Linked DNA regions of Granulicella sibirica. The protein of the gene in region 1 interacts with the protein of each later gene in a pairwise test. Links are inferred from orthologs where the notes say so. Each region holds a gene or a part of one and is shown in the gene's direction. Other genes may lie near its edges.

Region 1 (15,813 bases):
TTGACGATGCGATAACTCGTGCCGAACTTCTTCTGCGGCTTGCGAAACCACTCCGTCAGCACGCCATCTTCAGCGACGCGCATCAGTACGCCGGTCGAACCAACGATCGCGGTATTGACCGCGCCGCCAAGGATCAGGAACCCAACAACAACCACGAACGCACGAAACGTAATCCGTAGAGCCTCCGGCCCGACCATATACATCGCCATGCCGGCGATCAGGTTATCCCGATACAACGGAACCCGCACGCTATCCGGAATGATCATCACAGCCAGCAGCGAGCAAACGCCCGTGAACAGGAAGCTATAGATCGCAATCACGATCGCGGCCCGCTTCAGGTTCTTAAGCTTCGGGTGCTCGATCTCGCGATTTACCTGCGCCAGCGACTCTTCGCCGCTCATCGCAAGCACCGAGTGCCCGAAGGCCATCAGCACACCGAACAGCCCCAGCTTCTTCGCAAAGCTCGTACCCCTTAGAAATCCAAGCGCTCCATCGCTGAAGTGCAGGTTACCCGCTGTCGGCAGTGGAGGAAGCGCCGCGCCGCGATGGAGCACAGTATAGATACCCCAACCAAGCAGGATCACCACCATCACGGTCGTGATCTTCATGATGGTAAGTGCCTTCTCGCTAGACTCCTCGATGCCCTTGATGTTCTGCCACCAGAAGTAGACGGTAATAGCTACCGCAAGAGCGGCAGACGCGCTATCCTCCGGAAGTTGTAGACCGTAACCCAGGTGATATTTATGTGCATAAAAAGTAGTTAGCTCGTTCAGCGCGCCAATAATGTAGTGCCCCGCCGAAACTCCCGAGATAGGTCCTGTCAGCACATAGTCGAACATGAGTGCCGAAACACTTACCTTCGCAAACGTCCCACCCAGCGCTTCCTTCACAATGCGGTACACGCCACCGCGCGTAAACATCGAGCAGCTCTCGACATATACCGCACGCACTGCGTAGGAAAAGAACATCACGCCCAGGATGAACCAGGGAGCGGACTTACCCACCGCTTCTTCCGCCAGCCCACCCGCGTAGAAAGCTGACGAGCCAAGATCGTTCAACACGATCGCAGCCGCTCGCCAGAAAGAGATGAACGTCAACATCACCGAAGATGCAACGACAAGACGAACCCGTGTGCTTTGGTCGGGTAAGGGGGCTACGAAGGTCTGTTTCCTAGAGGCCATGGGTGTCCGGACGCTTCAGCAGCATCCACAAAGTACAACAACGGGAATTGAAAGAGTGGGGGATAAGAGAGATAAAAGCTGCCGGCTCGGTGGAAGGTTCCACCTGCACTTCACTTTGCACTGACAACCTTCTCAGGAGAGGATATTGCCTCGTCTTCCGAAAGAACCTCGTGTAGATCGCTGACAATCGTGATAGCAACAACAACGAGCGAGCCACCCAGTCCTATAAAGAAAAGCGGTGTCAATAGGATAGAAAGCACGCGTGCTATAGAATCAATCACCGTTTCAGTGTAACTCCGAGAACAATCCCGTGCTAGAGAACCTTTGATTTTCCGGGGCAGAACCTTAGAAATCCGGATGGTAGACTCGTCCCGATGAGATCCCTCCCTGCCCGTCTCTGGGCACTTGCAGCCGTTTCGGGCGTTCTACAGGTTCTCCCATTCCCCATCGCCGGTCCCGTTCCTCTCTGGCGGACCGCGTTCTGCTGGTTTGCGCTCGTCCCCCTGATCTACTCGTCGCTTTCGACCGAAGACTCCGGCCGCCCGGTCAATCCTCTCCACGCAGCCTTCCTCGGCTACCTCTGCGGCTTCGTCTTCTATCTCGGCAACTGCTACTGGATCTTCCAGACGATGAACCTCTACGGCGGGCTCCCGCAACCCGTCGCCGGTGGCATCCTCGCCCTCTTCTGCCTCTACCTTGGCCTCTACCACGCGCTCTTCGGAGCTCTCCTCGCCGCCGTCCGCATCCGTTTCGGCCGCCAGAACGCGCTCCTCCTCTCGCCATTCCTCTGGGTTGCCGTCGAACTCGCCCGCGCCCGCATCACCGGCTTCCCCTGGGACCTGCTCGGCATCACCCAGGTCGACAACCCGCTCCTCACCCGCCTCGTCCCGTTCACCGGAGCCTACGGCCTCTCCTTCCTCATCGCGTCGGTGAACGCCCTATGGCTCGTACGCATCCGCCTGCGCCATCGCCCATACCTCCGTCCCACCCTGACAGCGTCCGGAATTGTCTTCGCCGTCCTCTACGTCTACTTCCTCCGGCTCATCCCGCCCGTCCAGAATGCCCCCGCCTCCGCCTCTGCCACCCTCGTTCAGGAGAATCTCGAGGTCGGCGCCGCCAACACCGGCCCGCAGGAGACCCGCGAAGAACTTCTCGCCTCGTTCTCCAACCTCAGTCGCAACCCCGTCCACACCGAACTCAACGGAATCCCCGGCCTCCCCTCTACCAGCCTCGTCCGCATCACCGAGTTCCCCTACGTCGAAGGCCCACCCGGCTACCAGCCCGCCGACCTCATCGTCTGGCCCGAATCCCCCGCCGGCTTCCGCACCGACGACCCCACCTTCCGGGCCGCCACCTCCAACCTCGCCCGCGCCACCTCCGCACCGCTCGTCCTCGGAGCGTTAGGTGTCGTCCCCGACCCCACCACCGAGCGCGGCGGCCACGTCTACGATTCCGCCGCCCTCATCACCCCCAACGGCACCCAGGCCGGCCGCTACGACAAGATCCACCTCGTCCCCTTCGGCGAGTACATCCCCTTCAAGAACCTCTTCTTCTTCGCCCGCAAGCTCACGGCAGGCGTCGGCGACATGGACCGCGGCGCGGATCGCACCGTCTTCCGCGCGGCGACGTCATCCGGCACCCACGCCTTCGGCATCTTCATCTGTTACGAGTCCATCTTCGGCAACGAGGTCCGCCAGTTCGTCGCCAACGGCGCCGAAGTCCTCGTCAACATCTCCGACGACGGCTGGTACGGCGACTCCGGCGCTCCCTGGCAGCACCTCAACATGGTCCGCATGCGCGCCATCGAGAACCACCGCTGGATCCTCCGCGCAACCAACACCGGCATCACAAGCACCATCAACCCCTCCGGCCACGTCGTAGCCGCCCTCCCGCGCCACATCCGCTCCTCCATCAATGTGCCCTTCGCCTTCGAGCAGGGGACCACCTTCTACACCCGCCACGGCGATCTCTTCGCCTACCTCTGCGCCCTCGTGACGCTAGCCGCTCTCGCCTTCACCTTCGAGCCTCAAGTAAACTAACCAAATGCTCGACGATCTCGAATACCGCTACTCCCCGGTCCGCGACAGAATCCGCGAACTGCGGGAGTATCTTTGACGCTCCCCGACTCCGCCGCGACCTCGCCGTCATTGAAGAAAAAATAGCCGACCCCACCGTCTGGGCCGACGCCACACGCTCGCAGCCGCTCATGCGCGAGCGCAAGCGCCTCGAGACCCTCCTCGCCGACGACACCGAACTCGCCCGCCGCTCAGACGACATCGAAGCCTACTTCGAACTCGCCCGCGAAGGCGAAGACACCGAGCCCGACCTCGTCCGCGAGATCCCCGCCCTCGTCGACTTCTCCGAGAAGCTCGAATCCAAGACCATGCTCTCCGGCGAGACCGACCCGCTGAACGCCATCGTCACCGTCCACCCCGGCGCAGGCGGCACCGAGAGCCAGGACTGGGCCGAGATGCTCATGCGCATGTACATCCGCTGGGGCGAGCGCCAGGGCTTCAAGGTCGACATCAACGAGATCCAGGATGGCGACGAGGCCGGCATCAAGTCCGCCACCTTCTCCATCACGGGCGAGTTCGCCTACGGTCTGCTCTCAGGCGAAACCGGCGTCCACCGCCTCGTCCGCATCTCCCCCTTCGACTCTGCCAAGCGCCGCCACACCAGCTTCGCCAGCGCCTTCGTTTCGCCCGAAATCGACGACACCATCGTCATCGACATCAAGGTCGAAGACCTACGCATCGACACCTACCGCTCAGGTGGAAAGGGCGGTCAGCACGTCAACACGACGGACTCGGCCGTCCGCATCACTCACATCCCGACTGGCCTCGTCACCGGCTGCCAGAACGAGCGCTCGCAGCATAAGAACAAGGAACGCGCCATGAAGATGATGCGTTCCAAGCTCTACGAGTACGAACTCGACAAGAAGAAGGCGGCCACCCGCAAGATCGAGGATTCGAAGCTGGAAATAGGCTTTGGCTCCCAGATCCGCAGCTATGTTCTCCAGCCCTACCGCATGGCGAAAGATCTTCGCACGAGGGTCGAAGTAGGCGACGTGGACAAGGTACTCGACGGCGACCTCGAACCCTTCATCCGCGGCTACCTCCGCATGCGCCGCGAAGGCAACCTGCCCGCCAGCGTGGATCCCGAGGAAGACTAAGGACCTGTCGAACTGTCGACTGGTCCTCAGCGCAATCTTGTTTAGTTCGCGGTGACAGTTCCGACAGCGATCGGCTCATTGAGGCTGAAGACGACGCCAGTATCCTTCGGGAGCGTGGTCTGGCGGTCCTGCTTGAGCCACCAGGCGGTGCTGATTCCGGCTCCTATGCCCGCTCCAACCACGGCTCCAACTCCTCCGCCGATCATGGCTCCGGCGACTGCGGCGGTGCCGGTCGAGGCTCCGAGGACGGCGAGGGTGGTCTTGATATGGTCGCGGCGGCTGATGGTGCCTTCACTGTCGATACGCGTGGCGAAGTGCTGGTCGGTGTCGATGACCTGGGCGTGGATGAGGTAGTGGCTGCCATCGGGCAGGGTGAGCTTGTGGGGCTCGAGGTGGATCGTGGCGGTTCCGCGGATGCGCTTCCCTCCGTGGATCTCGGTGACACGGCCCTCGAGGGTGGTACCGCTTGGGATGAGAATGCGACCGTCTTTGAGGATGGGCTCAACGAGTTCGGCGGTGAAGATCGTTCCGGGTTGTGTATCCGTGGTGGTGATCGTCTGCTCCATGCGCGCTTTGAAGCGGGTTCCGGCGGGAAACTCGTTCGGGCCAGATGGAGGAGCTTCCGTCACGATTCCGGCGTCCGGGTCTACCTTGGAGGGCAAGGGACGGTGATTGCCGCTTGCGACGTAGGCGCTGGAAGGCACCGGTGCTGGCGTTGTATCGGGCTCGGCGATCTGCGCGTCGACGTCGGGGCGCAGGGCGCGGCGTCCTTCGGATGGGGTGGTTGTGGGGCGGACCGTCGTTGGCATGGACGCGGGCGGCGGTGTGGGACGGTATCCGTCGGGATAGGAGTTGTCGGTGGAGGCCTGCGCGGGAGAGTTCTCGGCGGCGACGGGCGGCGGGTTCGAGACACCGGTGCGGGAGTCCTCGGCCGCGCTCTGGGCGACGGCGGGAAGGGAGCAGGCAACGACGGCGGCAACGGCAATCAACTTCATGAATGGACCTCGCAAGAGCTTAGACCGAGGGTAGAGCTTCGTAGTTGTGGTTGGGGAGAGAATCGGTATCCGGGAATCGCATGGGTAACCTTGTGGTTTGTTCTGCATGTCGCGACCCGGGGTACCCCCCCTCCCCATAGCCCGGGCGTAAGTCTATTCGTTTGTGTCGGTTACACCGAGCTTTGCGTTGTAAGTTATTCATAACACGTGGCTTACGGCTAAATATTAGTAAGCGTTGAGGTTAGCAGTCTTTCTCGGCCTTTCCAGCGAAACTCCCTCTCACTTTGATGACTCTCTTAAATTGTAGAAGGCTCACCATAACTAAAAGGACACTCACTTTTCCTTTTGCTTTGAACGACTTGCCTCAATTTGGCCCTTGACAAGCGTTTTTGCCCGGAAATTCGCGAAAGATTTCCCGCGGCTGGTTTCCGTTACGAAACGGCGTTGATGGTGCTTTGCTAGAATGCCCCAAGGCAGAGCCTGGCAGGTGGGGGAGCGATGGAGATCGTGGAGACAATCGGGAGCGCGCGCGGGGATATCCGCGTCGACCGGCGACCGAAGCTTAACGAGCGGCTGACGCATCGGATTATCGCTTCGCAGGCTAGCCCCAACGAAGGATCCAACACAAGTTCAAACAGGAGCAACATGACCGAGATCGTCTCTATCCGTGCACGCGAAATTCTGGACTCCCGCGGGAATCCCACTGTTGAAGCTGACGTCACCCTCGCCGGGGGGGCGATGGGGCGGGCAGCGGTTCCGAGCGGTGCATCCACCGGCGAGCACGAGGCTGTCGAGCTGCGGGATGGCGATAAAGAGCATTACCTCGGCAAGGGTGTGCTGCAAGCGGTAGACAACATCGAGACGGCGATTGCGCCGGAGCTTGCAGGGATGGACGCGGCGAACCAGAGGCTGATCGACGCGACGATGATCTCGATCGACGGCACGGAGAACAAGGGACGGCTGGGCGCGAATGCGATCCTGGCGGTCTCGATGGCGTGTGCGAGGGCTTCGGCTACGGCTCTGAAGATGCCGCTGTACCGCTATCTCGGCGGCGTGAATGCGTGCATTCTGCCGACGCCGATGATGAATATCCTGAATGGCGGCAGCCATGCGGATTCGAACGTGGACTTCCAGGAGTTCATGGTGATGCCGGTGGGCGCGGAGACGTTCTCGGATGCGCTGCGGTGGGGCACCGAGGTCTTTCATACGCTGAAGGGCGTGCTGAAGAAGAAGGGGTACAACACGGCGGTTGGCGATGAGGGTGGGTTTGCACCGTCGCTGGGGTCGAATGCCGAAGCGATCGACCTGATTCTCGAGGCGATTCAACTGGCTGGGTACACGCCGGGCGAGCAGATCTCGATTGCGCTGGATCCGGCTTCGAGCGAGTTCTACGACAAGTCGACCGGGATGTACGTGTTCAAGAAGTCGGACAAGTCGCAGAAGAGCTCGGCGGAGATGGCGGCATTCTGGGAAGACTGGGTTCGGAAGTATCCGATCGTTTCGATCGAGGACGGACTGGCCGAGGATGACTGGGATGGATGGAAGATCCTGACGGAGAATGTCGGGGACATCGTGCAGCTTGTGGGCGACGATCTTTTCGTGACGAATACGAAGCGGCTGCAGCAGGGCATCGAGGCCAAGGTCGGGAACTCGATCCTGATCAAGGTGAACCAGATTGGCACCGTGACGGAGACGCTCGAGGCGATTGAACTCGCCCGGCGGTATGGGTACACGTCGATCATCTCGCACCGTTCGGGCGAGACGGAGGATACGTTCATCGCGGATCTCGCGGTGGGAACGGGCGCGGGGCAGATCAAGACCGGGTCGGCGAGCAGGACGGACCGGATTGCGAAGTACAACCAGTTGCTGCGGATCGAAGAAGAGCTGGGTGGGGCGGCTTCGTTTCTTGGGATGGAAGCGCTGAACGCGGGGCGGTAGCGGCGGTTGTTTGTTGGGGAAGGCCCGGCTTTTGCCGGGCCTTTTGCTTTGGCACTTCCGTTGGCGGTAAGTAGCTGCAGAAGCAGGTGCAAGAACAAAGGCAAGTGCAAATGCAGGTCCTTCGACTTCGCTGCCTAAGCAGTGAGCCTGAGCGACGAAGTCAGTGGCGGAGAGCCTCTACGGGGTCGATGAGGGAGGCACGGCTTGCGGGGAGGGCGCAGGCGATCGCCGCTACCGTGCATAGGACGACTGTGACCAGGAGAAGGATCAGCGGGTCGTGGGAGCTGCCTTCGGCCCAGTGGGAAAGGAGCTTGTTGAGAGCGAGGGTGAGGGCTACTCCGGCGGCGAGGCCGGTTCCTACGCTGACGGTTGTCGAGGCGAAGACGATCTGCAGGACGTGGGTGCGCTGGGCTCCGAGCGCCAGGCGGATGCCGAACTCGTTGGTGCGCTGGGCGACTGTGTAGGAGACGACGGAGTAGAGGCCTACCGCGGCAAGGATCAAGGCGAGGAGGGCGAAGGCTCCGAAGAGGAGTGCGACGAGGTGCTCCTGCTGGTACTCCTGCTGGCCGGTGATCCACTGCTCCAGATCCTGGATGTTGCCGGAGATCTGCTGGTCGGGGTCGACGGAGATGACCTGGGAACCTACGGCGTGGAGGAGGGTGAGGGGAGGGACGGAGGAGCGGACGAGGATCTGGGTCCACATGCGGAGGGACAGGGTGTACGGGATGAAGGCTTCGGGGAGGATGGGCTTGCGGAGGCCGTCGTCGCGCTTGTCGGCGACGATGCCGATGATCTGAAGCCATCCTTCGGCTCCGGGAGCGACGAGGTTGTAGGGTGGAGCGTCGTGGAGATCGGGAATCTTGAGGGCATGACCGACGGCGTCGCCGTTGGGGAAGTAAAGCTTGGCCATGGTCTCGTTGATGACGACGAGGGGAAGACCGTGGAGGTTTTCGGTCTCGTCCCAGATGCGGCCCTGGAGCCTGGGAACGCCGAGGACGGGGAAGTAGTTTGGGCTGACGAAGTTGATGCGGACCTTCTGGTCGTCGTTGGTGGGCTTGCCGAGGAATTGGACTGCCGTCTCCCAGCCGTTGGCGGGCGGGGTGGCGTTGGTGGAGATGGCGGTCATGGTGACGCCGGGGACTTCGGAGATCTTCTTCTGGAGCTGGTTGAAGTAGGTGGAGCGGGCTTCCCAGGTGGGGTAGGTGTTTTCGTGGACAGGGATGCCGACGGACATGACGTTGTGCGGGTCGTAGCCGAGTGGGGCGTGCATGATCTTGAGGAAGCCCTGGATGGAGGCTCCGGCTCCCGCGAGCAAGAGAAGAGTGAGCGCGATCTGGGTGGCGATGAGGGCGTTGTTGGTGGCTTTGCCGGAGAGGCTTCCGGCTACCTTGCGAGAGCCGGACTGGATGATCTCGCCGATGTTGGGGCGAGAGAGCTGAAGGGCGGGCCAGAGTCCGAAGAGCACGCCGGTGAGGAGAGCGAGGACGACGCTGAAGGCAAGGACGGGGATGTCGAGGCGGATGGCGGCTTCGTGGGGGAAGGAGTATTCGGGGAGTTGCTTGATGATGAAGGCGAGCGAACGGTAGGCGAGGAGGATGCCGAGGGCGGCTCCGGTGGCGGAGAGGAGTACCGCTTCGGTGAGCATCTGGCGGATGAGCCGGCCACGGGTGGCTCCGATGGCGACGCGCAGGGCAAGTTCGTGCCGGCGGCCGGCGCCGCGCGCGAGCAGGAGGATGGAGACATTTCCACAGCCGATGGCGAGGAGGAGCACGACGGCGCTGAAGAGGAGATAAAGGGTTCCGCCGAGGTTTTGGACGGTGTCCTCGTTGAGGCCGTAGAGGCGGAACTTGTAATGGCCGCCGGTGGGGAAGTGCTTGGGGGTTTCTTTCTGGAACTGCTCGATGAGGGGAGCGATGGCCTCGGTGCCGGCCTTCAGAGAGATGCCGGGTTTGAGACGGATGCCGACGTAATGCTCGGCGACCTGGTCCTGCGTGATCTTGAGGGGAAGGTAGACGTCGCCGTCATCCCAGGTGAAACGCGGGTTTGCGACGCCGACGATGGTGTAGTTCTTGCGGACGAGCTGAAGAGTGTGGCCGACGACGGTAGGGTCGGAGTTGAAGTGGCGCTGCCAGAACTTGTAACCGAGGACAACGACGGGCTGTGGATCCTGGCCGTCGATGGCGTCGGCGGGGATAAGGCCTCGGCCGTAGAGGGCGGGGACGCCGAGGAAGTTGAAGGCGTTCGAGGAGAGGAAGCTGCCGTTGACGTCTTCGGGGAGGTCGTGGCCGGTGACGGTGAGACTCCAGTTGTCGGTGATGAAGGCGTCTTCGACGGCGGGGGATTTGCGGAGCTGTTGCCACTGCGGGAAGGAGAGGTTGGCGCCGCGGTTGTCGGTTGGGCTCTGCTCGAGGCGGAGGTGGGCCATGCGCTCGGGTTTGGCATAGGGGTAGGGGTCGACGAGGATGGCGTGGACGACCGAGAAGACGGCGGTCGTGGCCCCGATGCCGAGCGCAAGGGAGAAGATGGCGGTGAGGGCGAAGCCGGGGCTCTTGAGGAGCTGACGGATGGAGAAGCGGAGGTCCTGGAAGATGCTCTTCATGTGGGTGCCCCTGGAATCGCTGATCGTAGCAATAACGTACGGATGCACGTGCGTCGCCGTTGCGAGTGCCTGGTTTCTTCTTTGTTTTCGCAATCGATGCGATCGACGGTGGCCGGAAGTGAGATGGGCTGACCGCGAATGGACAGCGGATCTCTGATTCCAGGGAATTTTGGGCAGAGAGATCGCAACGAATCGGAGGCGGCAAGCACCATCCTGTATCCGATCTCCAAGGCGGATACCTGATAGAAGAAATGAGGTTTGCTATGAATGAAGGACGTTTCATCATTATCGGTAACATTGGCAGCGATGCCGGGTACTGGGTTTTCGACGGTCACACGTTCCGGCATGTTGGCGGCTGGCCTCCGTTCGAGCAGGCGGAGTTCAAGGAGGCTCTGACGATCCTGGGCGCGGCGAGCCGGTTGAAGACGACGGGGCTGTCGGAGAGGATTGCCGAGACGGTCTCGGGGTTTGTGAGGCGGCAACTGGAGACGCATGTTACGGCGAACCAGGTCGACACCGGGCTCCCTGTCGTTGTGGTGATGTCGGCCTAGATGCATGGCGCGTGAGGGCGAGGACAGCTCGTTGTGAGCATCGCCCTGGCGCGGCGTTTCCCCGGAATGGTGGGCTCCGTGTGCAAGAATCATCTTGGAAAGATGCAAGGATGATGATGCCGAAGAAGCCGATTGTTCTGACGATTCTGGATGGGTGGGGGTACCGGGCGGAGACGCACGGGAATGCGATTGCAATGGCGCGGAAGCCGGTGTACGACGGGCTGCTGCGGGATTATCCGAACACGCTGCTCAGGGCGAGTGAGCACTTCGTGGGCCTGCCGGATGGGCAGATGGGGAACTCCGAGGTGGGGCACCTGAACCTTGGGGCGGGACGCATCGTTCGCATGGACATGACGCGGATCGATACGGCCATCATGACGGGGGAGTTCTTCGACGATCCGACGCTGGTACGGGCGTATGAGCTTGCCGGTCAAAAGGGCAGGGCGCTGCACCTGATCGGGCTGCTGTCGGATGGCGGCGTGCATTCGCACCAGAGGCATCTGTATGCGCTGCTGCGGATGGCGGCGAAGCACAAGTTGAGCGAGGTTTACGTCCATGCGTTTATGGATGGGCGGGACACCATGCCCACGAGTGGGGTGGGTTATCTGGAGGAGTTGACGCAGAAGTTTGCGGAGTATGGGGCGGGGCGGCTGGCTTCGGCTTCGGGGCGGTACTTCGCGATGGATCGGGACCTGCGGTGGGAGAAGGAGAAGCAGGCGTTCGATGCGATGGTGACGGGTAAGCCGGAAGGTGGGGTTTACCAGGATGCGATTGCGCGGGTGCGGGAGTGTTATTCGAACGGGGTGACGGATGAGTTTGTGCCTCCGTTTACATGTGTGGGCGGGGATGGGAAGCCGGTTGGGCTGATCGAGAATGAGGATGTTGTTGTCTGCTTCAACTACCGGGCTGACCGGGTAAGGCAGGTGACGCGGGTGTTGACGCGGCGGTCTGGGCTGACCGCGGATCCGGTGGGGAGCCAGGGGCTTGGGCTGCCGAAGGGGGCGGAACTGGATGAGGCTATTCCGCTGAACACGGTTCCGGTGGGGCTGCATTACGTCTGCATGACGCAGTATGACAAGAACTTCAAGCTGCCGGTGGTGATTCCGGCGGAGTCGATGGATAACCTGCTGGCGAACCTGATGGCGCAGGCGAATCTGCGGAACCTGCGGGTGGCGGAGACGGAAAAATACGCGCACGTGACGTACTTCTTCAACGGCGGGATCGAGAAGCCGTTTGCGGGGGAGGATCGGGAGCTTGTGCCGTCACAGAAGGTGGCGACGTATGACCTGGCTCCGGAGATGTCGGCGGCTGGGATCGCGGATGCGGTGATCAAGGCAGTGAACGATACGGCGTTCGACGTGGTGATCGTGAACTTTGCCAACGCGGACATGGTGGGGCACTCGGGGATGATGGAGCCTACGGTAAAGGCGGTTGAGACTGTCGATACGCAGTTGGGGCGGATCTATCAGGCGGTGAAGCAGCATGGGGGGGCGTTACTGGTGACGGCGGATCATGGGAATGCGGAGATGCTGATCGATCCTGTGAGCGGGGGGCCGCATACGGCGCATACGACGAATCCGGTGCCGTTTTTGCTGGTTACGGATGAGGGGCGGAAGGTTTCGGTGCGGGATGGGGGGAGTCTGCGGGATATTTCGCCGACTATGCTCTCTCTGCTTGGGTTGCAGAGGCCGGATCAGATGACGGGTGGGGATTTGCGGGTGGTGGCGGGGTAACGGAAGACAGCCGCAGATTCCCTTCGGGAATGACAACCAGAGAGGCAAGAGCGGATGCAGGTCCTTCGACTTCGCTGCGCTTCGCTCAGGATGACAGGTTTGTGATTGGGGAGTTTTGAGGCTTTCGCGAGGGAAGGGCATCTGAACGGCATGGGGTTTTTGCAGCGAGCGAAGAAGGTGGGTCGGAAGTTTGAAAATCCGGTCCCGACGCAACTGGGTGGGTTTCGGTTGATGGTGAAGCTGCTTCCGCTGTACTACGCGAACCGGGAGCAGAAGACTCCAGCAGAGCCAGTGGGGCCGTTTCGGACGGATGCTTCGGCATACGACATGCTTCCGGCGAGTGGACTGCGGGTGACGTGGTTCGGGCATAGCGCTTCGCTGGTCGAGATCGACGGTGTGCGGGTGCTGATCGATCCGGTTTGGGACGAGCGGGCGGCGCCGGTGCAATGGTTCGGGCCGAAGAGGTTTTTTCCGCCGACGCTGCCGCTGGAGAGGCTGCCCCGGATCGATGTCGTCCTGATCTCGCACGATCACTATGACCATCTTGGCAAGGGAACGATCCGGCGATTGGCACGGCTTCTGCCTGGCGTGCAGTGGGTGACGTCGAAAGGCGTGAGCGCTAGCCTGAGGAAGTTCGGCGTGGCGGCGAGTTGTATCACGGAGCTTGATTGGACGGAGAGTGTCGCGGTTGGAGAGTTCTCCGTCACGTCAGTGCCCTCGCGGCACTTTTCCGGAAGGGGAATGACGAACCGGAACGAGACGCTTTGGGGATCGTTCGTGCTCAAGGGACCGAAGCACACGGTGTACTACGGAGCTGACTCGGGGTGGTGGGACGGTTTTGAGGAGATTGGGAAGGCGTATGGGCCGTTCGACCTCACGATGCTCGAGATCGGGGCGTACCACCCGCTGTGGGGGGATATCCATCTTGGTCCGGATAACGCGGTGAAGGCGTTCGAGGCTCTGGGCGGCAAGGGGCTGTTTATGCCGATCCACTGGGGGCTGTTCGACCTGGCGCTTCATGGTTGGAGGCAGCCAATGACGCGGCTGCTGGAACTGGTGTCAGAGCTGGGAACGATGGTCTGGTCGCCCGAGCCGGGGCGTCCGACGGAGGTCGTTGCCGGGACCACGGTCCAGGCGGATTGGTGGCGCGGGTAGATTTGGCTTGTGTGCCTGTGCAAAACGGGGTACAACGGGGTGACTGAGTGACTGAATTCACCCTAGGGGGCTTCGATGGCAGGGACGGTACAGATGATGGTCCGCGAGGTAATGGATATCCGGCAGGCTTCGGAATATCTTGGGATCAGCGGGGATACGCTGTATCGCTATGCTTCGGAAGGGTTTATCCCGGCATTCAAGCTTGGGAACCGGTGGCGATTCAAGAAGAGCCTGCTGGATAGCTGGATGGTGGAGAAGAGCGGGAAGCGGGCCGAGGTGGAAGCTCCGACGCCGGTGGCCGTGGTGGAGAAGAAACCGGTGCGGCGGGCCCGGTAGAGCAAAGCGAAGGCAGACGCAGATTCCCTTCGGGGATGACAACCAAGAAGACAACGACAAGAGCAAAGGCTGCTGTCTGGCTACCTGCGTTCCAACTTTCCCGCGATGGTACCGCGCGGGAAAGATGGGGCACCCTTGGGTTCGTGGCAGTCGAAAGGCCCAGGTTGACGCTATGTGGCTCTCTGCAGTGTGAAGACCGTCAGCTCCGGGCGGCAGTTGAATCGGAACGGGACACCTACCGAGCCTACCCCCCGATTGACGTAAAGCTGCGTGTTGCCGAACTGGTAGTGACCCATCACGTACTTGCGGCCCATGGGCGGCAACGCGAGGGGACCGAGGAATGGGACGCGGACCTGGCCGCCGTGGGAGTGGCCGGAGAGCATATAGTCCACGAGGTGCCCGTTGGGGTAGACGACGAGGTCGTCGGCGAAGTCGGGCGCGTGGGCCATGAGGATGACAGGGCCATCGGGCTTGGGCGGGATGGCGAGATCCAGGTTGGGATGACTGGTCGAGGGGTCCAAGACCCCGCCGATCCAGAGGCGCTGTCCGTCGCGCTCAATGGGTACATAGCGATTGTTCAGCACGGCCAGATCATGGTCGTGGAGGACGCGCGTGATGAACGAGGCTCCGACGGTGCAATCGTGGTTGCCGAGGATGCCGAGGCGCTGCGGGCATTGGATGGCACTGAGTTCCTGGGCGCATGCGTAGATGGCGTGCTCGGGAACGATGCGCGGGGGGCCGTGGGTGATGAAGTCGCCGGTGATCAGAACGAGGTTGGGGGCGAGGGCGTTGATCTCGGCGATGATCCGGCGGAGGTAGAAGGGCTCCGTGTACTCCTCGTAGTGGATGTCGGAGAGCTGGACGATGCGGAAGTTCTGAAACGCGTCGGGGAGATTGCGGATGACCATCGGGAGGTGGGTGATCTCGAGGTCGTGCCGGACGTACTCGCCGGAGTAAAGGGCAAGGGCCGCTGCGGAGAAGCCGGTGACCTGAAGGAAGCGGCGGCGAGTGAGGTGGTTGGTTGGGCCTGCCGTGCTGCGGGGCGCCGGGGTTGGCGACAGGCGATAGGGGGCGGCGGGAGGCATGGTTCATTTTAGCGGGTGGGCGGTTACGGCTAGGTGGGATCGCGGCGTGTCGCTAGAATGACATGGATGAATTACAAGCGAAGGCAGAGGTTGGCGGTTCGGCGGGTGGGCACGGATATTGAGGCTTTGTTGATCACGCACCTGCCGGATGTGCGGTATCTGTGCGGGTTTACCGGATCGAACGCGGCGCTTGTGCTCGCTGGCGCGAAGGCTGTGCTGTTTACCGACGGGCGCTATACGGGGCAGGCGAAGGCCGAGGCTGTCGGGACGAAGGTCGTGATTGCGGCGAAGAATGCGGTGATTGCCGCCATCGAGTGGTTGGAAGCGGCCGGGTTGGGACGGTGCGGGTTCGATGAGACGCAGACGACGGTGGCGGCGCTTGGGCGGATGCGTGGCGCGCTTTCGAAGTCGGTGAAGGCGAAGGCGCGGCGGGAGATGTTCGTGGAGGTTGGGCCTGTGGTGGCCAGGATCCGCGAGGTGAAGGATGAGGACGAGATTGCGATCATCCGGCGGGCGGCGGCGCTTGGATGCGAGCTGTTTGAGCACATGCTTGGGTTCATCGATGGTGGGATGACCGAACTCGCGGTCGCGGCGGAGCTGGAGTATCGGGCTCGTCTGCGCGGGGCGGAGGCGATGAGCTTCGAGACGATCGTGGCGAGCGGGGGGCGGTCGGCGCTACCGCATGGGCGGGCTTCGGGGGCGAAGATTCCACGGCGCGGCTTTGTGACGATGGATTTCGGCGTGGTGGTGGACGGCTACATGTCCGACATGACGCGGACGGTGCATATCGGGCGGGCGAACGTGGCTCGGAAGGGCGTTCCGGGGGAGCGGGACGTGTATGATTCCGTTCTGGAAGCGCAGGAGGCGGCGGTTGCGGCGGTCGCGCCGGGCGTGACTGCGGGCGAGGTCGATGAGGCGGCTCGGAGTGTGTTGCGGAGGGTGGGGTTGGATGGGTATTTCAGCCACTCGACGGGGCATGGGGTTGGGCTGGAGATTCATGAAGGGCCACGGCTTGCGGCGAAGCAGACCCAGGTGCTTGCAGCTGGGATGGTCATTACAATAGAACCT
Region 2 (15,664 bases), on another replicon or contig:
GCTCTCGAAGCCGAAGCCGGCGTAGAGAATGATCTCGCCATGGTGAGCGATCATCTTTCACTCCTGCGTCGCTGGTACTACCGGCCGGAGAAACAGCGAAGTGGCGAAATCTTTTTCCCGAACACCGACGGCACATGGCCCATCCGCCGCATCCTGCGCGGTGCCGCCCGCATGGTGCTTGGCGAACCCGGCGTCCTCGCCGAGACGCAACGCGATCAGGCCCCCGCCGCGAAGGTCAAGATTCTGCACGAAGGACGAGAAGGCGTCGAGCGCATCGTCCCGCTGATCGCACGCAAGAAGACCCGGGGCCGCAAGGCTGCTGTCAGCATGGAACCCGCCAGCAACTCCTGAGCGTCCGCCGACCGGAGCCAGTACGCCTGAGGTTCGCCAGCTTTCCCGCCAACATAAGGCGTCGTATAGTTTCCCGCATGCGCAGCGTCAAATACTTCGGTGCGAACAGCCTCGACGGCTTCATTTCCCGCGCCGACGGCTCAGTCGACTGGCTCTTCATGGATCAGGACTACGGCATGTCGCGCTTCTTCGCTAGCGTCGACACGGCCATCATGGGCCGCAAGACGTACGACACCATGCAGCAAATGTCACCGGGCCAGACTTTCTTCCCGGGCATCAAGCACTACGTGCTCTCGCGCAGCCAGCAGCCGGGCCAACATGGCGCCTTCACCTTCCTCTCCGGCGACCCCGTCGAGTGGCTCGCCGAACTCCGTAGCCGTCCCGGCAAAGACATCTGGCTGGTTGGCGGAGGCGAGCTCCTGCGTGAGTTCCTTCAGCACCATCTGCTCGACGAGATCGTCCTCACCATCCATCCCCGTCTGCTCGGCTCCGGTGTTCCGCTCTTTCCCGAACCGTACCCTGAAACCGAGCTCGAGCTCGACCACTGCGACCATTTTTCAACCGGCCTTGTGCAGGTCTTCTACCGAGTCAAGCACTGACAATCTTCCGTGCGAGCAGACTGGTAGACTCGGTTTGTCATTTTGTGATCTGCGGAGGATCTCTTGGTAGAGCTCGCCTTTTCGATTCTGGCGTCTGATTTCGCGCACCTGGCCGACGAAGTCGCCCTGGCCGAGCGCGGCGGTGGAACCATCGTCCACGTGGATGTGATGGACGGCCACTTCGTCCCGAACATCACCTTTGGGCCGCCGATGGTGAAGGCGCTTCGCCCGGTTACGAAGCTTCCGCTCGACTGCCACCTCATGATCGAGGATCCCGACCAGTTCATCCCGGCCTTCGCCGAGGCGGGTGCGGACATGATCAGCGTCCATCAGGAGGTGTGCCGCCACCTGAACCGCACCTTGCAGCACATCGCCGATCACAAGATGCTTCCCGGCGTGGTCATCTGTCCGGCGACACCTGTCGAGGCGATCATCGAAGTCCTTCCGATGGTTCACTATGTGCTCGTCATGAGCGTAAACCCGGGCTTCGGTGGACAGAAGTTTCTGCCGCGTTCGATCGAGCGGATTCGCCAGCTGGCGACCATCCGCGACGAGATGGGGCTCAACTTTCGTATCGAAGTCGACGGCGGCGTTGCTCACGATACGGTGGCGAGCGTGGTCGAAGCAGGAGCGGAGATGCTCGTCGCCGGCTCCGCCATCTTCCAGCCGGGTAAGACAGAGGCGAACGCGGAAGACTTTCTGCGGGTTGCCCGGGCCGCGGCAGAAGAGGCCTGAGAGCCCGAACAGGGCTTAGAATAGAAGGACGCCGGGCAGCGGTGCGCCGGGCGGGCAGGACGACGGGATGCCCGTCGGCAGGTTACAAGGGTTCGAGGTTCAACAATTGATGGCGAAGCGAGTGTTTTTTCCGACGATACGGGCCGGTCTTTCGGCCGGAATCATCATGGCCGGATGGATGGCGGGCGGTCTGGCCTCCGGCACGACATGGGCGCAGGCGACTGCTACCGGCACGTTGAGCACCGGCACAGCTCCCGCCGCGGACGCGCAGCCAGAGACGCAGACCGAGCAACAGGAGAACAAGACCCCACCTCCAGTCGTCTCCACGCCACTCGACAAGATCAAGAAGGATAAGTCGAAAGAGAAGAAAGACAAGTCGGAGAAGGTGATCCAGTCCAAGGACACCCGCGCCGCCAACCGCAAGCTCAAGAAGACTGACCCGCTCGCCGGCGTCGACGCCAAGCTGCCCGATAAGCAGCTTTACGACAAGGCACAGGCCGCCATCAAGCGCGGACGTTACGACGTTGCCCGCCTCGATCTCCAGACGCTCCTGAACACCTACCAGGATTCGCAGTACCAGATGCGCGCCAAGCTCGCCATCGCCGATAGCTGGTACCGCGAGGGTGGAAGCGCCGCGCTCACCCAGGCCGAGCAGGAGTACAAGGACTTCATCACCTTCTTTCCCAACGCGCCCGAGGCCGCCGAGGCCCAGATGCGCGTCGGCGACATCTACTTTCGCCAGATGGACAAGCCCGATCGCGACTACGCGAAGGCCACCCACGCCGAGGAAGAGTATCGCCTGATGCTGCAGCAGTTTCCGGAGTCGAAGCTTGTGCCCGATGCCAAGCAGCGTCTGCGCGAGGTGCAGGAAGTTCTTGCCACGCGCGAGGCAAGCATCGCCGCGTTCTACGCGACGCGTGAAAACTGGCCCGCGACCATCGCCCGTTACCAGACGGTCGCCGACACCTATCCGCAGTTCAGCCACACCGACGACCTGCTTGTGGCGCTCGGCGATGCCTGGGAAGCGGAAGCCCGCTACGTGCGCAGCATCAAGCTGAGCGAGTCGGCCAAGGCCGCGCTCGAGAAGACGTACGATGGCCGCGCCGCCGACGCCTACCGCAAGGTCGTCCTCGAGCACTCTGCTTCGGCTCACGTCGAGGATGCGAAGGACCGCCTCGCCGCGATGAACCTGCCCATTCCAACGCCGACTCCGGAGCAGATCGCCAAGAGCACCGAGCTTGAGAACAGCCGTGGCCAGTACAGCCTGGTGGGCCGCGCCCGTCTGCTCGTCTTCCACACACCGGACGTCGTCCAGACCGCGCGTGTCGGCGAGCCTTTGCTCACCGATCCGGCTCCGACGCTCGCGCCGGCCGTCCGCAAGGAGATCATCGAGGATTTCAACACCTCGATGAACCCGAACGCAGCCAGGCCGGCGGTTACCGCGACAGCGGCTGACCCGAACGCACCAGCCAACGCGCCCGAGACAGCAGCCGCTCCGGCAACCCCGGCCGCTCCACTTGCCCTGACGGACGTTCCTGCCGCCGATGCCGCGGGTGGCAGCACGACCGTGATGACCGGCTCACCCACAAATTCGACTGCCCCAACGACCTCTGTCGGAGCCGAAGTCGTCAGTCCGGGCAGCAACGCGGCCCCGCTCGGTAGCCCCGCCGATATTCCGCGCTCCGGCGCGCCCGCAGGCACCGCGGCGACCGGTGGCCTGCCGATCGCGGGTCCGACGAACAACACGCCTCTGCCTGCGGTCGAGAAGGCTGGCATGGCTCCTGATGCCGTCAACGACATCAAGCCCGGAACGGCGCCACCCGCGCAGACTCCGGCGGCTAACGGCAAGAAGACGAAGCCTGAGTTCGACAAGAGCGAGGAGTCTTCGAGTAAGCACAAGAAGAAGAAGGGTCTCAAGAAGTTGGATCCGCTCTAGAAAGAACGCTGTTCAGCAAGAAGGGATGCGGCCAACGCTGCATCCCTTTTTTACGCTTCCAGCCAGCCTCCGGATCCGCATCGGAAACGCGAAATCTGCCCCTTACCGAAGCTCTTCCCCTCCCAAACCATCTCCTGGATCGCCATCTCCGCGCCGTCCGCCCGACCACTGAGTTCGATCAGGTTCCAGCCGTTCGCCTCACCCCGCGTGCGCGTCGAGACAGCCGTTCCCGCCTGCGCCACGACCGCGCTATAGCTCACGTTTTCCTTGTAGCGCGTGGTCGTCACGAGCGATTGCCCGGTATGCAGATGGCCGGAAAGAAACAGGTCGACTCCGCACTTCGAGAAAGCCTCCATGGCCATCTTCGACCGCGAGACGAGGGGATGCTTGAGATCCTCCATGGGCAGGTCCATCGGATGGTGCGTCACCACAACGCGCACGGCGTTCTCCTTTGCGCGCCCGAGCTGTTCGCATGCGGTCTTCACCTGGCCCTGGTTGATGCGGCCATCCTTGCGGTTGAGCAGGCGCACAGTGTTGATCCCCGCAATCGCCACATCGCCCATGTCGAGGTACGGCGAAAGGTCCTCGGTGATGAACCTCTGGTAGCGCTTCAGCGGCCGCGTCAGCCGCTCGAGGAGGTTCGTTGCCGAGACGTCGTGGTTTCCCGGCACCACGAGGTGCGGCACCTTCGGCATCTCGCGCAGGAAAGCCCTCGCCTTGCGAAACTGCGCCTTCTTCGCTCGCTGCGTCAGGTCTCCCGAGACGACGATCACATCCGGCTTCGTCTTCCGCAAAGACTCAAGCAGCCCTTCGACAATCAACGCGTCCTCGTGCCCAAAGTGAATGTCCGAGATATGGGCCAGGAGCGTCACGCGGATAACTCCTCCACAACCGGTGACACAACGGGGACAGGTGCCATCACCTTCAGCGCGCCGGGCCGTATGCGGTACTGCAGAGGCCCCTTCAACCGGACGATCTCGCCATCAAGCGACACATGCGAGACGCGCCGCCGAAGGTCGACGGTAAACTCCTCCACGCAGTACGATTCGAAGTGCGGATCCTGCTGCACCTCATGAACCCGCCGCATCAACGCGGCAAACGTCAGCCGCAGGAGGCTTCGCCGCGTCGCACCCGGAGCCATGTAGAGGTACAGCTTGCCCGCATCGAGCTTCTTCCGTGTCCCCGCTTCGCTGCCTTCCATGCAGTACTCGTTGTTGCCCACAAAGACGAACGGCGTCATCCGCATCATGCGTTCTTCGCCCGGCACCGACACGCACACGGAGATGTGCTTGAAGCGCACGAACGCCCGTGCCGACGCCACAAGAAGAGACAGCCACTTGTTCCAGCCAACCTTCTTCAGCCGCTCGCGGTGCAGCACCATGCCCGGATAGAAGCCGACGCTTGAGTTGTTGACGAAGAAACGCCCGTTGACCTCGCCAAGATCAACGGAGCGCGCCTCACCCTCGGCGATCACCTTCGCCTCGTCCATTAGCGCTGCGGGCAGACCAAGGTCCTTGGCGAAATGATTCAGCGTTCCCATAGCGAGCACGCCCATCGGAGCCCCCGACCCTGCCATAGCCGAAGCAACGGCGCTGATGGTGCCGTCTCCACCCGCCGCGACGACGAGCGTCTCCGGCCGCCGCGCGGCCTCCCGCACAAGCTTTGCCACGTCCATGCGCGGACGCAGGCTCGTGACCTCGCACCTCAGCCCGCTCTCCCGGAACGCCGCCTCGACCTCACCGCGCCGGCCCGCGCACCCGCCGGATCGCTCGTTCATAAACACACGTACTCGTGCCGGCATCGCCACCCCGTACGTATCTAGATGCAGCAGGCCTAGGATCGGCTGAAAGCTAAACGACTCTATTCTGCCGGATCACTTCCTCGTAGAACTTCGCGCTCAGCTTCGGCGTGCGCTTCTGTGTCTTGAAGTCGACGTAGGTGATCCCGAACCGCTTCTCGTAGCCATCCGCCCACTCGAAGTTGTCCAGCAGACTCCACAGGAAGTATCCCTTCACCGGCACGCCATCCGTGATCCCCCGCTGCAGGTGCATCAGGTAGTTCCGCAGGTACATCGTGCGATCCGTGTCGTAGATCTCCCCATCGGGAGCGAGCACATCCGCGGACGAAGCTCCGTTCTCGGTGATGTAGATCTCCTTGACACCCCACACATCCGCCAGCAGCTTCGGCCCCCAGTACAGTGCCTCCGGCCCGATCTTCAGCCATGGGCTTGCCATCGTCGGATACGTGCTCGTCCAGGGCACCACCGCATAGCCCTTCTCCGAACGGTCCGCCCGCACAAACAGTGGCGTGTAGATATTGATCCCGACGAAGTCCATCGGGCTCGAGATCGTCTTCAATTCCTCCGCCGTGAACTTCGGGGCATCCGCTCCAAGACGCTTCAGATAGTGCTCCGAATACTTGCCGTCCAGGATGACCGAGAGGAACATTGCGTTCTCCTCGCGCATCGCTTTCCGCGCGGCCGCAATATGCTCCTCGTTCTCGATGATCGGGGTCGTGGCCGTCGCATTGTCCGCGATTCCAACCCTCGTCCCTGCCTTCGTCGACGCCCGGATCGATTGCACGCTCATGCCATGCGCAAGCACCACGTTGTGCGTCAACTGCGCCAGCGGCCCCGGAGCGAGCTTCTTTCCCGGAGCATGCGTGCCGCTGCCATAGCCAATCTCGACGAAGCTACGCATCTCGTTCATCGTCATGAAGTGGCGCACCCGATCCGACAGCTTCCCTGCGGTGTAGGCTGCATAGTCGGCGAACGCCTTCGCGGTATCCCGGTTTTCCCACCCGCCCTTGTCCTCCAGCGTCTGCGGCAGATCCCAGTGGTACAGCGTGCAGTATGGCTGAACCCCAGCGGCCAGGAGTGTATCGACCAGTCGGTTGTAAAAATCCACCCCGGCTGCGTTCGGCGAACCTGTGCCGGTCGGAAAGATCCGCGACCACGCTACGGAGAAGCGGCAGGCCTTCAGCCCCATCTCCTTCATGAGCTGAATGTCTTGCTTGTACCGGTGGTAGAAGTCGTCGGCGACGTCGCCCGTATCGCCGTTATGGACCTTCCCCGGCGTGTGCGAGAACGTGTCCCACACCGTCGCACCGCGTCCGCCCTCATGCACCGCGCCCTCCACCTGGTACGAGGCTGTTGCCGAACCCCAGAGAAAGCCCTCGGGAAAGTGCCTGCCATTCGGCGCATCGCCCGCGGGAGCAGACGGGGCAAGCGCAGAGGCTGCGGAAGGCAGGGAGAGTGCGGCGGCAGACGCGCCGAGCGTCTGCGCAAACATCCTGCGGGAGATTTTCTTGAACACGATAGACCTCTTTCCTTCGCGACGATACGCGAAGGTCAGCTTAGCTGAGTCGTACGAGTCATGGCGAATCACCCCTATGCTTCCGTCCCGCCACTCTCGACCAGCGCCAGCAGCCCCGCTTCATCCAGCACCTTCACCCCCAGCGACTCCGCCTTCTCAAGCTTTGAACCCGCCTCTTCGCCCGCGACCACGTAGTCGGTCTTCTTGCTCACCGAGCCCGAAACCCGCCCGCCCGCGCCTTCAATCATCTCCTTGGCCGCATCGCGCGTCAGCGTCGGAAGCGTCCCGGTCAGCACGAACGTCAGCCCACCAAGCGTGGTCGTCGTCACCTTCTTTTCGGCCTGCATGGTGAAGCCAAGCTCCTTCAACCGCCCCACCAGCACGCGATTCTTCTCGATCGAGAAGAACTCCACGATCGACTCCGCCACCCGCGGCCCTACTTCGTTCACCGCCTCAAGCTCCTCCGCGGTCGCCGCCATCACCGCGTCCATCGACCCGAACTGCCCCGCCAGCAGGGCAGCCGTCCTTTCCCCCACAAAGCGCATGCCCAGCCCGAACAACACACGCGCCAGCGAGGCCGACTTCGACCGCTCGATCTCGTCCAGCAACGCCTGCGCCGACTTCTCCCCCACCCGCTCCAGCGCCACGAGATCGCTCTTCTTCAGCGTGTACAGGTCCCCGATCCCGCAGATCAGCGGCGGAAGTGTGCCTTCCTTCTGTTCGGCGACGACGGACGCCTCGACCGCATCCTCCCCAAGCACCTCCAATGCCTCTTCCTTTGGGACGATCGCCGCGCCATTCGCATCCCTCGGCGCGAGGAGTTGGACGACCATCGCATCCCCAAGGCCCTCGATGTTCATCACCTTCCGCGCCGCCCAGTGCAGAAGCTCCTCCGACACACGCGCCGGACACTGGATGTTCAGGCAGCGCCAGTCCACCTCGCCTTCGGCCTTGATCAACGGCTGCCCGCACCGCGGGCACGCCTCCGGAAACAGAATCTCCCCCGAGCCCCTCAAATGCTTCTCATCCTCGACCACCTGGATGATCTTCGGGATCACATCCCCGCCGCGCTCCACCTGGACATAATCACCGATCCTCACCCCGAGCCGCGCGATCTCGTCTGCATTATGCAGCGTGGCCCGCGTCACCGTCGTCCCGCCGATCGACACCGCCGCAAGCACCGCCACCGGCGTCACCTTGCCCGTCCTGCCCACCTGGAACTGCACTCCATCGAGCTTCGTCACTCCCGCCCGCGCCGCGAACTTGTACGCGATCGCCCAGCGCGGAGCCTTGCCGGTAAAGCCAAGCCTCTTCTGCTGCGCCACGCTATCGCACTTGATCACGACACCGTCGATCTCGTAAGTCAGCGAGTCGCGCATCCCATCGATCTTCGCGATGAAGGCCAGAATCTCATCCACCGTCGACACGGTCGCAACGTTCGGATTCACCCGGAAGCCCGCCGCCCGCAGCGCCTCCAACCCCTCCGTCTGGGTCGGCAGCAACATCTCCCCGGCCTTGTCTCCCATGCCATGCAGGAGGAAGTACGCATAAAACTCGAGCCGCCGCTGCGCCACGATGTTCGGCTCGAGCGTCCGGATCGTTCCTGCCGCCGCGTTCCTCGGATTCGCCGCCGGAGCCATACCCGCCGCCTCGCGCTCCTCGTTCATTTTCTTGAATGCATCGTGCGGAAGCACCACCTCGCCCCGCACCTCGAAGGTCGCGGGCAGCCCGGCCTTCTTCAGCTTCGCCGCCGACACGCTCAAAGGCACCGACCGGATCGTCCGCACATTCGAGCTCACATCCTCGCCGATCGACCCATCCCCACGCGTGATCCCGCGCACCAGATGCGCCGTCGTCTCCCCTGCCCCGCCTTTCGGAGCATAGTGAAGCGCGAGCGAAAGCCCGTCCAGCTTCACCTCGCACACATACCGTACCGTCTCCGAGCTCGGCAGAGCCTCCCGCAAACGCGTATCCCATGCCCGCAGATCCTCCTCGTCATACGCATTGTCGAGCGACAGCATCGCCCGCGAGTGCGGCGTCTTGACGAACCCATCCTTCGGCTTGCCGCCCACCCTCTGCGTTGGCGAGTCCGGCGTCACCAGCTCCGGATGCTCCTTCTCGAGCGCCTTCAGCGCGTTCATCTTCACGTCGTACTGCGCATCCGTCAGTTCGGGCGCGTCCATCACGTAGTACAGGTACTCGTGATGGCGAATCTCCTCGCGCATCGCCTCCGCCTGCTGTTCGACCGTCAATCCACTCTCCGCCATCCGCAACTCCCCCAGCCCACTCCCGCAACCAAGGGAAATTATAGGAGCCGCTGGCTCTTGTACTCTGGACCCCATGGAACCCGTCACTCACATGCTGACCGGAGCCTGCCTCTCGCGGGCCGGCCTCAACCGCAAAGCCGCGTACGCCACCCTCGCCATGACCATCGCGGCCGAGTTCCCCGATATCGACACCCTCTGGTCCGCCGTCGGCCCCATCGCCTCCTTCCAGCACCACCGCGGCATCACCCACACCTTCCTCGGCATCCCCTTCGAAGCCGCCCTCCTCGTCGGAGCCATCTGGACCGTCCACCGCATCCGCACCCGCCGAGCCGCGCCGAAAACGGTCGAGACCGCCGCTCCCATCCGCTGGGGAGTCCTCTATCTCTTAACCCTCCTCGCTCTCCTCAGCCACCTGCTTCTCGACTTCACCAACAACTACGGCCTCCGCCCCTTCTTCCCCTTCAACCCGCGCTGGTATGCCGGATCCATCGTCTTCATCTTTGAGCCAGTTCTCTTCGTCGCGCTCCTCGGAGCCCTCGTCCTGCCGTCCCTCTTCGGCCTCATCGGCTCAGAGGTCGGAGCCACTCGAAAGCCCTTCCGAGGCAGCGGCCTGGCCATCATGGCTTTGTTGGTCATGCTCGGCCTATGGACATGGCGCTACACCGAGCAGCAGAAGGCCATTACCCTCGCCGCATCGCTCGACCTCTCCGCCGCTCTGCCACCCGGAGCCCCCGCCGCCGAAATACTCCGTATCAACGCCAGCCCCTACCCCATCAACCCCTACCGCTGGCACATCACCGTCGAAACCCGCGGCTTCTACCAGATCGCCGAAGCCGACACCCTCCAGGGCACGCTCCCCAACCCGACGTCAAACGACCTCTTCTACCGCTCCCCCACGACCCTCGCCACCCTGGCCGCGAAGCGCAGCCCCCTCGGCGAGGCCTACCTCGACTGGTCGCAGTTTCCCCTCGTCACCGAGACCACCTCCATCACCGGCCCTTACGACCCCGCCGCGCTCTCCACGGTGACCTTCCGCGATCTGCGCTTCTTCTATGACGTCCCCTTCATGAAGGGTCGAAGCAAGCCGCCCCTGACCGGAACCGTCACCCTCGACTCCGACCGGCACATCGTCAGCATGGAAATGAACGGCAAGGCCGAGCGCTAGCCGCTTTGCGTCATGCAGCCATCGACAAGCTGCTTGATCCTGTCCGTGATCGTGCTGCACGGCACGAAGAACGGGGCGTCCGTACACTCCAGCGCGAGTACCTCAGCCGCCTCGTCATAGTGCCACCGCACGGTGACGCCCATCGTCGTCGCCTGCCCATCATTGCCCGAGATCGGCACACCCGCCGACGCACCCTTCGCCTTCAAACACGCCAGCTCCGCCGGTCCCACCCCGGTAAACCTCTGCGGACCACATCCAGCCATCAGCGAACCCCTCCTGTGTCGAGCCTCAAGAAGACTACTCCTCCCCTGGCGCGCTCAAGGAGTCTTCGGCTTCTTCCATCGGGAACTTCGTCCCGCGCCGCCGGTCGAACAGCCGCCGCACGACGAACAGCGCGAGCAGAATCACGACGACGCCCACCACGGCGATCATGATGCCGGAGTGCTGCCGGAACGTTTGCATCACCGTCGCCAACAGCGTCCGCCCGTAAATGACCGTAATGAGCGTCTCCACCAGGAACCGCAGGAACTTGCCGATCAGGATGGCCAGAAAATATGTCAGCGGCTTCATCTCGAAGACACCCGCAGCAATTTCGAACAGCTTCACCGGCATCGGCGGAGGCATCATCGCCGGCACCATGATCGCCAGGAACTCTTGCTTCTCGAAGCGGTCGCGTAGCTTCTCATAGCGCGTCCGATTGATCCGCTTCAGGAGAATCAGCTCTCCGCCGGCCCGCCCAAGGTAATACGGCACCATGCTGCCTACCGCCGACCCAAGCGCCGCCATCAGGCAGTAGAGGACGAATCGCGCATGATCCTGCACGACGTAATCGATCACCAGTGCATCGATTGGCATCGGAATCGACGACGAATCCAGCAGCGCCAGGCCGCCCAGGCCCCAAACACCAAACGGCTTCAGGAAGGCCAGGAGAGCAAGGTTGAATTTGTGAAACAGACTGGCGGGAGACAAAAGTGTAGAGAGGATCACAGGGGTTCCTCTGAGTTTACCCTGTCAGCCGTCGCAGGACCATGAACAGTCCGGCCCGCCAGAAGGTCGAGCGCATGCGGCAGAAGCCCAAGAACCGCGCCCAGGCAGGTCCTCGCCCCCGCCGGGCTGCCCGGCAGGTTGACGACGATCGTGCTGCCCTCGATATTTCCGCCAGGCCGCGCAATGGTCCCGCATACCGAGCGGCTCAGCGGAGCCATCGGCGTCTCGGCGAAGCTCACCGCGCGCATCCTCTCGGCGAAACCCTCGATAATCCGGTCGCAGACCATCCGGGTCGCCTCCGGCGTCACATCCCGTGGCGCGATTCCCGTCCCGCCGGTCGTAACGATCAGATCCACGCTCGCCGCGTGCAGGCGCAACGCCGCCGCAATCAGCTCCAGGTCGTCCGGAAGGATCTCAGCGGCAAGATCCCGCACCCCCGCGCCGCGAAGCATCTCGGTCACCACCGGCCCGGAGCGGTCCACCTGCGTCCCGGCCGTGCAGCCATCGCTGATCGTCAGCACAACCGCGCGGGTATCCTCTCGAAAGCTTCGCGGACTCATCATCACGCGCTAGTGTACGAGACTCAGCGCTTGTACTGCTCGTCGGTCACGTGCTCCAACCAGTCGACAACCTTGCCGTCCAGCCTCTCCTGAATCGCAATATGCGTCATACCAGTCGTCGGCGAAGCCCCATGCCAGTGCTTCTCGCCCGGCGAAAACCAGACAACATCCCCGGGATGAATCTCCTCGACCGGCCCACCCTCCCGCTGCGCCCATCCGCAGCCCGCGGTCACGATCAGCGTCTGCCCAAGAGGATGGGTATGCCACGCCGTGCGCGCTCCGGGCTCGAACGTCACGCTTGCCCCAGCCACGAGCGCCGGGTCGGGGGCCTGAAACAGCGGGTCTATCCGTACAGTCCCGGTAAACCAGTCTGCCGGGCCTTTGCCCGAGGGTTGCGAGCCAATCCGTTTGATCTCCATACCTTCATCCTACCGGTCGTCGAACGTACTTCCAGCGACACCAGATCGCGATGCGGCAGGAGGGGAAAAGATGAGAAAATTATAGGCAGCCGTAACTTTTCTCCCTGAAGACGGGTCTGAGTCTTGAAGGCCTGCGAAGCACAAGAGCTTTTCGGCATCAGAAACTACTAGCCCCACCCCCGGACGGAGACCTTTACGCTCCGGAGAACGTCACACCCTGACGCAGATGCCTACGCTCGAGACACCGCCCAACCCGGCTCCGCCCGACCGCTCCCCCGAGGGCGAAGACCTCGCTGACTCCTCCAAAGGTCCTGTCAAGGTTCGTACTGGCCGCTACGGAGAACTTGAAGAGCACGAGATCATCCACCTCATCGACGCGCTTGACGACGAACGCGCAAAATCGCGCTTTCGCGAGTCGATCTACATCTCGCTCTTCGTCTACATCGCCGTGGCCTGGTTCCTCTTCTACGGCCCGCAGGTCCTGTTCCACCAGCCGCGAGTCATCAACCCCGGTGATGCCCTGCGCGAGCAGCAGAAAGAGCTGACCTACCTCGACATGCCCCCTGATGTCGCAAGGCAGCTCCAGCACAAGCCGACCGACAAGATCGCCGAGAAAGCCCACACCGCCCAGACGGTCAAGCCAACCCTCGATAAGAAGACCCTGCAGCAGCTCAAGAGCATGCGCGGCCCGGCGGCTCCGACGACTTCACCTCTTCCTGCCGCCCCGCAACCCCAGCAACAGCCCGCGCCTCAGCAGGCCCAGCAGCAACCCGCTCCCACGCCACTGCCGCAGCACCCTGCCCAGAGCCCCCAGACGGCCATGGTTGACGCCCCGCGACCCAACATCAAGCCGAACTTCAACAACAGCCAGAGCGCCGGAAACGCCGTCCAGCAGGCGGCCCGCAGCGGTCTCCAGGGCGGAGGCAGCGGAGCCGACTACGACCACTCGTCGCAGGGCTCGCATGGCGGTCTGAACACCGGTGTGGATGTCCTCTCCGACACCGAAGGCGTCGACTTCGGCCCGTACCTCACCCGCATCCTCCGCGAGATCAAGAACACCTGGCTCCCGCTCATCCCCGAGGAAGCCCGCCCGCCGCTCAACAAAGCCGGCGTCACGCAGATACGCTTCTCCATCCTCCCCGACGGCCGCATCGGCGGCATGCGCCTCGAGGGTTCCACCCACGACGATGCCCTCAACCGCGCTGCCTGGGGCTCGATCACCGGCGTTGGCCAGTTCCCGCCGCTCCCTGCCGATTTCAAAGGCCCGAACCTGGAACTCCGCATCCACTACCTCGTCAATAAGACGTCCGAGTAAACTGGGCTCTCCCCCCGCACTCCCAGAGCCCGATGCCTCTGCCGTCCAAAAAGCGCGACCCTTTGAAGACTCGTCACCTGGCCCTCGCGGCAGAGCGCCGGCGCCAGGTTCGCGGTCTTCTCGTCCTCGCCTTCGTGATCCTCGTCGCGAGCATCCTGCGCGCAGGCGTCCCCCGCGTTTTCACCCTGGGCTGGTGGCGGCTTTGGTAGAGCCAGAACTCCCACTCATCGTCCTCGCCGGCCCGACCGCAAGCGGCAAGTCCGGCCTCGCCCTTCGCCTCGCCGAGCACTTCGACGCCGAGATCATCTCCTGCGACTCGGTCGCCGTCTACCGCGATATGGAGATCGGCACCGCAAAGCCCTCCCGCGCCGACCGCGCCCGCATCCCCCACCACCTCATCGACGTAGTCCCCCCGACTGAGCCCTTCACCGCCGGAGACTTCGCCCGCCACGCCCGTGAGGCCCTCGAAGCCATTCGTTCCCGCAATCGCCTCCCCATCATCGCCGGAGGAACCGGCCTCTACCTCCGCGCCCTGCTCGACGGCCTCTTCCCTGCGCCGCCACAGCAACCCGCCCTCCGCGAACGCCTCCGCACCCGCACCTCACCGCACCTTCACCGCGTCCTCACCCGCCTCGACCCCGCCGCCGCCGCCCTCATCCACCCGAACGATCTGCCCAAACTCGTCCGCGCCATCGAAGTCTCTCTTGCCGCCCGCCAACCCCTCACCGAGCAGTGGCAAAAAGGCCGTGACGCCCTCACCGGCTACCGTATTCTCCGCCTCGGCCTCCAGCCCCCGCGCCCGGCGCTCTACGCCCGCATCAACCAACGCGCCGCTCGCATGTTCTCGTCCGAAAACGAAGGCGGCCTCATCGAGGAAACGCGCAATCTGATCGGCAAATACGGCCCACAGCGCCCCTTCACCAGCCTCGGATACGCTGAAGCCACCGCCGTCCTGGAAGGAAAGCTCACCCCACCCGAGGCGATTGCCCTGGCCCAGCAGGGCCATCGCAACTACGCCAAGCGCCAGGCCACCTGGTTCCGCAAGGAACCTGCCTTCCACTGGCTCCCATCCTTCGGCGACGATCCGGCAACCTATACCGAAGCCCTCAGCCTCATGCATCAGCATCTCGAACGAAAACCGCCGCCGGAAGCTGCTCCGTAACCTCCCGCCCCAGCTAAGCTCCTATACTCAAATAAGATGGAGTCCGCTCACCCTCCCTATACTCCCGAGCCTCTCTCAACCTCACCGGCCACAGCGGCCGCTGCTGGAGAACCCGCCAGCCCAAAGCGTCCCTACTTTCGCTTTCGCCGCACAGAGCTCTGGAGCTACTTCGGCCCCGCCTTCGTCGCCTCCGTCGCCTACATCGACCCCGGCAACTTCGCCACCAACATCGAAGGCGGCTCTCGCTTCGGCTATCGCCTTCTCTGGGTGCTTCTCTGGTCAAATGCCATGGCCATCCTCATCCAGTACCTCTCGGCCAAGCTCGGCATCGTCACCGGCCTTACCCTCCCGCAGAACTGTCGCAAGCACTTCTCCCGCACAACCGTCATCAGCCTCTGGCTCGCCGCCGAAATCGCCGCCATCGCCACCGACCTCGCCGAGTTCCTCGGAGCCGCGCTCGGCTTCTATCTCCTCTTTGGCCCCCCGCTCCTGGCCCACGGCCTCGGCCGCACCGAAACACTCTTCATCGCCGGTCTCATCACCTCTGTCCTCGTCTTCGCCATCCTCGCGCTCGACCTCGCCGGATTCCGCTGGCTTGAGGCAGGCATCATGGCGTTCGTCGGCATCATCGGCCTCTGCTACGGCTTCGAGGTCTTTCTCGTCCACCCCGACTGGCACGCCGTCGCCTTCCACGTCCTCATCCCCAGCCTCGACACCGCCTCCTCCGCCAGCTTCCACCAGAGCATCTACCTCGCCGTCGCCATGCTCGGCGCGACCGTGATGCCGCACGTCGTCTATCTCCACTCGGCCCTCGTCCAGCCGCGCCTGCACAGCCTCGTCACGCAGTTTCCGAA

What was found.
Region 2: the proteins of eno (region 1) and rpe interact in binary tests that used the Escherichia coli proteins (3 or more experiments, as listed by UniProt). The link is inferred for Granulicella sibirica from one-to-one orthologs.

Annotation. Positions count from the first base shown.
Region 1 is NZ_RDSM01000002.1:241,751-257,563, forward strand. What follows is about bases 5,142-8,139. They hold eno (phosphopyruvate hydratase), read left to right. Parts: upstream 5,142-5,993; coding sequence 5,994-7,286; downstream 7,287-8,139. Other genes in these bases: GRAN_RS11930 (hypothetical protein), read right to left, coding at 5,142-5,348; GRAN_RS11940 (ABC transporter permease), read right to left, coding at 7,447-8,139. In the rest of the region: GRAN_RS11915 (APC family permease), read right to left, coding at 1-1,181; lnt (apolipoprotein N-acyltransferase), read left to right, coding at 1,556-3,220; more of GRAN_RS11930, read right to left, coding at 4,395-5,141; more of GRAN_RS11940, read right to left, coding at 8,140-9,885; GRAN_RS11945 (hypothetical protein), read left to right, coding at 10,149-10,436; gpmI (2,3-bisphosphoglycerate-independent phosphoglycerate mutase), read left to right, coding at 10,550-12,169; GRAN_RS11955 (MBL fold metallo-hydrolase), read left to right, coding at 12,320-13,324; GRAN_RS11960 (helix-turn-helix domain-containing protein), read left to right, coding at 13,400-13,660; GRAN_RS11965 (metallophosphoesterase), read right to left, coding at 13,831-14,745; GRAN_RS11970 (M24 family metallopeptidase), read left to right, coding at 14,812-15,813. UniProt on the Escherichia coli protein: Catalyzes the reversible conversion of 2-phosphoglycerate (2-PG) into phosphoenolpyruvate (PEP). It is essential for the degradation of carbohydrates via glycolysis.
Region 2 is NZ_RDSM01000001.1:2,412,197-2,427,860, reverse strand. Bases 1-2,849 are described here. They hold rpe (ribulose-phosphate 3-epimerase), read left to right. Parts: upstream 1-1,013; coding sequence 1,014-1,685; downstream 1,686-2,849. Other genes in these bases: GRAN_RS10070 (outer membrane protein assembly factor BamD), read left to right, coding at 1,753-2,849; GRAN_RS10080 (dihydrofolate reductase family protein), read left to right, coding at 429-950; GRAN_RS10085 (excinuclease ABC subunit UvrC), read left to right, coding at 1-351. Also shown: more of GRAN_RS10070, read left to right, coding at 2,850-3,621; GRAN_RS10065 (metallophosphoesterase family protein), read right to left, coding at 3,672-4,493; GRAN_RS10060 (diacylglycerol kinase family protein), read right to left, coding at 4,490-5,422; GRAN_RS10055 (GH1 family beta-glucosidase), read right to left, coding at 5,472-6,935; NAD-dependent DNA ligase LigA, read right to left, coding at 7,010-9,202; GRAN_RS10045 (metal-dependent hydrolase), read left to right, coding at 9,276-10,367; GRAN_RS10040 (hypothetical protein), read right to left, coding at 10,364-10,630; GRAN_RS10035 (YqaA family protein), read right to left, coding at 10,665-11,354; GRAN_RS10030 (MogA/MoaB family molybdenum cofactor biosynthesis protein), read right to left, coding at 11,351-11,917; GRAN_RS10025 ((R)-mandelonitrile lyase), read right to left, coding at 11,938-12,333; GRAN_RS10020 (TonB C-terminal domain-containing protein), read left to right, coding at 12,560-13,648; GRAN_RS25475 (hypothetical protein), read left to right, coding at 13,711-13,857; tRNA (adenosine(37)-N6)-dimethylallyltransferase MiaA, read left to right, coding at 13,851-14,810; GRAN_RS10010 (Nramp family divalent metal transporter), read left to right, coding at 14,847-15,664. UniProt on the Escherichia coli protein: Catalyzes the reversible epimerization of D-ribulose 5-phosphate to D-xylulose 5-phosphate.